DNA from 2 places in the Clostridium saccharoperbutylacetonicum N1-4(HMT) genome. Region 1 is predicted to be linked to the other one. Evidence: riboswitches for the same ligand, from Rfam matches in the RefSeq annotation. Region 1 holds a riboswitch; the other holds the start of a gene.
The links. Region 1 has a riboswitch for thiamine pyrophosphate ahead of thiT (energy-coupled thiamine transporter ThiT). Riboswitches for the same ligand answer to the same signal wherever they lie in the genome.
Positions count from the first base shown of each region.

Region 2: it holds a riboswitch for thiamine pyrophosphate, as region 1 does, so the genes downstream of both, thiW (energy coupling factor transporter S component ThiW) here and thiT (energy-coupled thiamine transporter ThiT) in region 1, are expected to answer to the same signal.

Region 1 covers NC_020291.1:84,145-87,637, forward strand. Annotated here, with positions in the region: gene CSPA_RS00370 (Mrp/NBP35 family ATP-binding protein) at 1-377, shown strand, start outside; gene CSPA_RS00375 (ferredoxin) at 489-680, shown strand; gene thiT (energy-coupled thiamine transporter ThiT) at 768-1,445, opposite strand; TPP riboswitch at 1,501-1,601, opposite strand; gene CSPA_RS00385 (hypothetical protein) at 1,624-1,830, opposite strand; gene CSPA_RS00390 (anaerobic ribonucleoside triphosphate reductase) at 2,200-3,493, shown strand, end outside.
Region 2 covers NC_020291.1:917,878-921,370, forward strand. Annotated here, with positions in the region: gene CSPA_RS04100 (FMN-binding protein) at 1-1,489, shown strand, start outside; TPP riboswitch at 1,610-1,720, shown strand; gene thiW (energy coupling factor transporter S component ThiW) at 1,884-2,417, shown strand; gene thiD (bifunctional hydroxymethylpyrimidine kinase/phosphomethylpyrimidine kinase) at 2,447-3,271, shown strand; gene thiC (phosphomethylpyrimidine synthase ThiC) at 3,353-3,493, shown strand, end outside.

The DNA.
Region 1 (3,493 bases):
ATATGCCACCGGGAACAGGAGATATTGCATTAACTGTAATGCAAGAGCTGCCAATAGACGAAATAGTGGTAGTTTCTACACCTCAAGATATGGTATCTATGATTGTTAAGAAAGTTGTTATAATGGCACAAAAAATAGGTATTAAGATTAAAGGTGTAGTAGAAAATATGGCCTATATAAATTGCCCAGATTGTGATAAAAAGATAAGAGTATTTAGTAAAAAATCTTCAGAAGAAAATGCTGACTATTTAGGAATTCCTTTAATTGGAGAACTACCAATTAATATTGAACTTACAGAAGCATTAGAAAGTGGGAAAGCTGAGGAATATGTAAGAGAAAATTCATTATATTCATTAATATTTGAAGGATTATATTAGAAATATAGTGGTTTTATAATTGAAAATTATATAATTATATTAATACATAACTTAATATTTCTTAGGAAATAATAAGTTATGTAATTTTATATTGAGGAGATGAATTAAATTATGAAACCAAAGGTAGATAAAGATACGTGTATAGCATGTGGGTTATGTCCGTCTATATGTCCAGAATGCTTTGATATGGAGGATGATGGAAAAGCAGGGGCTATAGTGGATGAAGTACCATCAGACGCTGAGGATTCAGCTAAGGAAGCTGAAGAAAGCTGTCCAGTAAATGCAATTGAAGTAGAAGAATAGAATTATATGTATAAATAAGTTTGTGCATATAAATAAAAATAGGATTGATTATTGTTAATACAAAATCAATCCTATTTTATTAAAAGCTTAATTAGTTATGGCATTTGTTGAAGAGGCATGTACTATCCTTTCCATAGGAAGTACAGCAAAAATTACTAAGCATATGATAGCTTCTATTCCAACCATAGGACCATTAACTATTACTGAATATACAACTGGAGACATTCCGTCAGGAGCATATGACCCAAAGAATGCCACACCTGAAATGAAATGACATATGAACCGAACAAAGGCTGCTATACCTACTCCGAGTAATTTCTTGTTTTTAAAGAATCCAACAACACCTAGTGCTGTAAAAGGTAATGGATAATCAAATAATACTTGTATTGGACTTAAGATATATGGATCTAAGATTAATGTTATTATGCCATATAGGAAACCAGTTAGGAAACCTATTTCTGGACCATACATAAGAGCTATAAGCATAATTGGAACCATACTACCTAATGTAATACTTCCGCCTTGTGGAAAGTGATATATTCTAAGCATTTTTAATACAGTTGCCAATGCTAAGGCTATACCAATACGAGCAATTAATTGTGGAGTGAATTGAATTTTTTTTGCTTTGACTAATACCACAAGTAACAATATACATCCTATTAGTGTAGCAATTGACATTGGACTTGCAGCTATATCCTGAATATTTTGTGGAAATTTTTGGATTAGTTCGGAAAATTGTACAGACCAATCATTAAAAATTGACATAAAAAAAACCTCCTTTATTGTGCTTGGAGATTATGAACCAAATAAATATCAATATATTTTTATAAGGTTGCATTCCCTACGCTAGAATTAACTAGATCAGGTTTTAAGGGTTTATGAATATCAAATCTCAGCACGATGGCTCCCCTAGCACATTATCATATACAGTTTATACCAATAATTATAAATAGTCAATTATGCTATAATTATTTAATCTACTATTTTTATTATAATCAATAGCATGATTTATAGCAGTTTCACTTATATGTACATAATTATGAGGAATGGAATTGAGGCGTAAAGAACTTAAGGGAACAATACTTATATCATCATTGCTATTAATAATAGTAACATCTTTATAAGTTGAATCTAATATAAAATTTTTCATATAAAAATAATTTCCTTTCATATTTATATAGATTATTACGATAATATTATTTACTAATTAGTAAATAAGTATTCAAGGAAAAGTCTTTTGAAAAAATAATTTATTGTATAAACTTACAGAATAAATTTAATGAAAAGTATTATACTATTTATGAACGTAGTAAAATAGAGTGAATATAAAATTTCTTAATTAGTCAAATACTTAAAAATCACAAAAAATAGGAAAAATAAAAGATAATCGGATGTAAATCACGATAATTAAATTCTAAAGCCTAAAAAATAAAAAAATAGTAGCATTGCTAATGAATACCTAATACAGTATAATAATACGGTAGTTAAATACTATATATTGTGTGTGGAGGGAATAAAAATGCTATATGTTGTGAAAAGGGATGGGAGAGAAGTTAAATTTAATTCGGATAAGATAGCTCAAGCGATCAAAGGATCAGCTAGTGAAATCGGTTTATTATTAAAGGAAAGTCAAGTGTTAGACACTGTACATAAAGTAATAAAATATATTGAAGTTGAGTCAGAATACAAAAGAACTGTTACGGTAGAGCAAATACAAAATCTTGTAGAAAAAGCTCTGAAGGATGAAGGTCACAAAGATATAGCAATTGCTTATTCATCATATAGAAGTGAAAGAACTAAGGTTAGAGAAATAAAATCAGATCTAATGAGAGCAATAAGGCAAATTGGAGTTGAGACTGATAGAGATAATGCTAATGTTGGGAATAATTTTAGTTCAAAATTATTAAGAATAGCATCTGAATCTAACAAGTGGAATACCTTAGCAACAATGCCTAAGAATTTAGCAAAGGCTCACGAAACAGGAGATTTGTATTACCATGATTTAGATAGCTATAATTTAACTGTAAATTGTCTTCATATTCCAACTAGAGAAATTTTAGAAAATGGATTCAATACAGGATATGGAACAATTAATGCTCCTAAAAGAATAGAGACAGCTGCTGAATTGTCATGTATATTATTGCAATCCACTCAAAATGATATGTTTGGAGGACAATCGCATCCAGACTTTGATAATGATATGGGGATATTTGTAGATCCTACTAGAGATGAAATAAGAAAAGAATTAGAAGAATTAGAAATACCAGAGGAAAAGATAGAGGCCTTACTTGAAGGCAAGGTAAGAAAAAAAATACATCAAGCTATGCAAGGTGTTGTTTATAATCTTAATACAATGCACTCAAGAGCTGGTTCACAGGTTCCTTTTAGTTCAATTAATATTGGATTACCAACTAGTAAGGATGCTGCGCTAGTGTGTGAAATATTTCTTTTAGAATATGAAAAAGGATTAGGAAAAGGAGAACAACCTATTTTCCCAAACATAATCTTCAGAGTTAAGTCTGGCGTTAATAGGGAAGAGAGTGATCCTTATTTCCACTTATTTAAGTTAGCTTGTAGAGTAGCTGCAAAGAGAATGAATCCGACATTTATGAACATTGATGCAGACTTTAATAAAGAGTATTATGATAAAGGATATGTTCCAGCTACAATGGGATGTAGAACTTATCTAATGAAGAATGTCAATGGTGAACCAGGTTGTAAAGGAAGAGGCAATATAGCACCTACAACATTGAACTTACCAAGAATAGGACTACAAGCTAAAGGTGATATAGATAAATTTTTTGAAATATTAG
Region 2 (3,493 bases), 830 kb from region 1:
GACGTTTAGTGAGGTAAAAGCAGTTTATCAAATGATTATTAATGGTAATTTTAACTTTCTTCAAGCATTTCCAAGTTTAGTGGAGTTTGTAGTGGTTATGCTATTAACTATAGTTATGGGAAGATGGTTTTGCGGATGGATATGTGCTTTTGGAGCATATAATGATTTAATATATTACCTATCAAAAAAAGTTTTTAAAGGGAAATATAAAGTTGATGAAAAAGTTGATTCAATATTAAAATATGCAAAGTATGTAATATTACTATTTATAATAATTGTTTCATGGACATTTGGAAGCAGTATATTAGAAAGTACAAGTCCTTGGGATGCTTTTGGGCAAATAACTGATGTTTCAACTTTGTTAATAGGATTAATTCTCTTAATATTAATAACAATAGGAGCAGCCTTTATTGAAAGATTTTTCTGTAGATACTTATGTCCATTAGGTGCAATATTTTCCATAATATCTAAATTTGGAATAGTAAAAATAAACAAACCAAAAGCAGATTGTGGCAAATGCAGAGTTTGCACTATTAATTGTTCTATGGGATTAAACCTTTATAAGGTAGATGGTGTTAAGGGTGGCGATTGTATTAACTGTTTAAAGTGTACAGAAGTGTGCCCAAGAAAAAATGCCAATATAAATATTTTAGGTCAAGATGTAAATCAAAATTTAGCTGGTTCTTTTGCAATGGCTGCAATGTTAGGTGTTTATGGATTAACTAATTTTGGTGCAGATGCATTAAGTAATTCTGGTATAATATCAAATAATAGCACTATATCAAGCAATGCAACTCAAAGTTCATCAGTATCAGAGAGTTCTTCACAAAAATATAAAGATGGAACATATACAGGAAGTGGAGAAGGCTATAGAGGAGGAATAACTAAAGTTTCAGTTACAGTATCGGGTGGAAAAATAACTGATATAAAAACAGTATCTAATCAAGACACTCCAAAGTTTTATAAAAGAGTTGAAAGTACTATAATGAATAGTATAATTTCTAAACAGTCAGTGTCGGTGGATACAGTTTCAGGAGCAACCTTTAGTAGTAAGGGAATTATGAGTGCTGTTGAAAATGCTTTAATTTCATCAACAAATAATAGTGTATCTGATAAAACTAGTGAAACTCAAAATAGTGAAGCTTCAAATACAGTAGCAAGTCAAGGAAATGAAAGCACAACTAATAGTACAAATTCTAAAACAAGTAGTAGTGCAGGTGAATATAAAGATGGAACATATACAGGAGCTGGAACAGGCTATAGAGGAGGAACAACTAAGGTTTCAGTTAATATATCAGGTGGAAAAATAACTGGTATAAAAACAGTATCTAACCAAGATACTCCTAAGTTTTATCAAAGAGTTGAAAATACTATAATGAATAGTATAATTTCGAAGCAGTCAACAGCAGTAGATACAGTTTCAGGAGCAACTTATAGTTCAAAAGGAATAATGAGTGCTGTTGCAAATGCTCTGAGCCAAGCAAAATAACAATGTTAATATAAGAAAAAGTTCTAATTTTTGTAAGATGGAGCACTTTTTCTATTAAATATTACTTGACGTTTTATAAGGATTGGTATAATCTTTAAGCTGTGAATGAAAATTTTATAATTGAATAACTAGGGGAGCTAATATTTTAGCTGAGATTGGAAAGATTGATTTCCTGGACTCTTATAACCTGATTTGGCTAGTACCAACGTAGGGAAGTATATTGATGTTTTTTGTGCATATATTTTTGCAGATAATTTAATGTATCCCTTGGGATACATTTTTTTTGTTTAAAATAATAACTTCTTAAAGTTAATCAATTATAAAATCTATAAAGAATTTTATAAAATTTAATTTCACAAATATCATTTCATTGATTTTTAAGGAGGAATTTTTTATGAAAGAAAAAAGTAAAGCACAGAAAATTGCATTAAGTGGTGTTTTAATTGGTATCTCTGTTATATTTGGAACCTTTTCTATACCAGTTGGAGCAGCTAAAATCTCGCCAATTCAACATTTTGTAAATGTGGTTGGCGCAGTGACCTTAGGACCAATGTATGCAGTTGCAAATGCATTTATTACATCCCTTATAAGAAATATTATGGGGACAGGAAGTTTATTAGCATTCCCAGGAAGTATGGTTGGGGCATTCCTTGCAGGAATTCTTTATAAGAAATTTAGAAAACCAAGTATAGCTGTAGTTGGAGAAATAGTTGGTACAGGAATATTAGGAGCAGTATTAGCTTATCCAGTAGCAGCATTAATTTTAGGAAAACAAGTAGCAGTGTTTGTATATGTAATTCCATTTATATCAAGCTGCAGTGTTGGAGCAATTATAGCATATTTCTTTGTAAATATCCCTATAATAAAGAAAATACTTATAAATAATGAAGTGACATCAGATAAAAAACACAGTGTGGATCATATTTAAATAATTTAATAGGGAGAAAGGATGATTTTATGTTCAGAGCATTGACTATAGCAGGTTCAGATACTTGTGGAGGAGCAGGAATTCAAGCTGATTTAAAATCTTTTTCAGCTAATGGAGTTTATGGAATGAGTGTTATTACAGCTGTAACGGCTCAAAATACAATGGGGGTTTTTGGAATTCAAGACATAAATCCAGAAATGATAGAATCCCAAATAGATGTTATTTTTGAGGACATAAGAGTTGATGCTGTAAAGATAGGCATGGTTTCAAAGATTGAATCAATTAAAGCTATTTCAAAAGCCTTGAGGAAAATTGAAAAATTACCGCCAATAGTATTAGATCCTGTTATGATTTCTAAAAGTGGATTCAATTTGCTATCAAAGGATGCTAAAGACACTTTGGTTAAAGAATTATTTCCTTTGGCTGTTTTAATAACTCCAAATTTACCAGAAGCAGAAGAAATTTTAGGGCTAAAAATAAATAATATAGAAGAAATGAAGGAAGCAGCTTTAAAGCTAAAGGAACTTGGACCACAAGCAGTCTTAGTTAAAGGTGGACATTTAGAAAATGAAGCTACTGATTTATTATTTGATGGAGAAAGTTTTGTATTTTTACCACAAGAAAGAATAAATACAATTCACACTCATGGAACTGGCTGCACATTATCCTCAGCTATAGCAGCAAATTTAGCAAAGGGTATGACTATGGAGGAGGCTGTCAAAGAAGGTAAAAGATATATAACAGTAGCTATAGAGCATGGTTTTGAACTTGGGAAAGGTGTTGGGCCTACTAATCATTTTTATGAACTTTATACACTTTTAGAAAAAGCACAAAGCGAAAACAAGAATTCATAAAAAATTTATTGCTTTGTTAAAGTAAGAGTTGGTTTAGGTAATAGTTTAAATATTAAAATGAGATTTAAGGAGAGTTGAAAAATGAATTATAAAACACAAATGGAAGCTGCTAAAAAAGGTATGCTAACTAAAGAAATGAAGGTAGTTGCTGATAAAGAAAATATTTCAGAAGAAAAATTAATGAAGCTTATAGCAGAAGGCAGAATTGTAATTCCAGCTAAT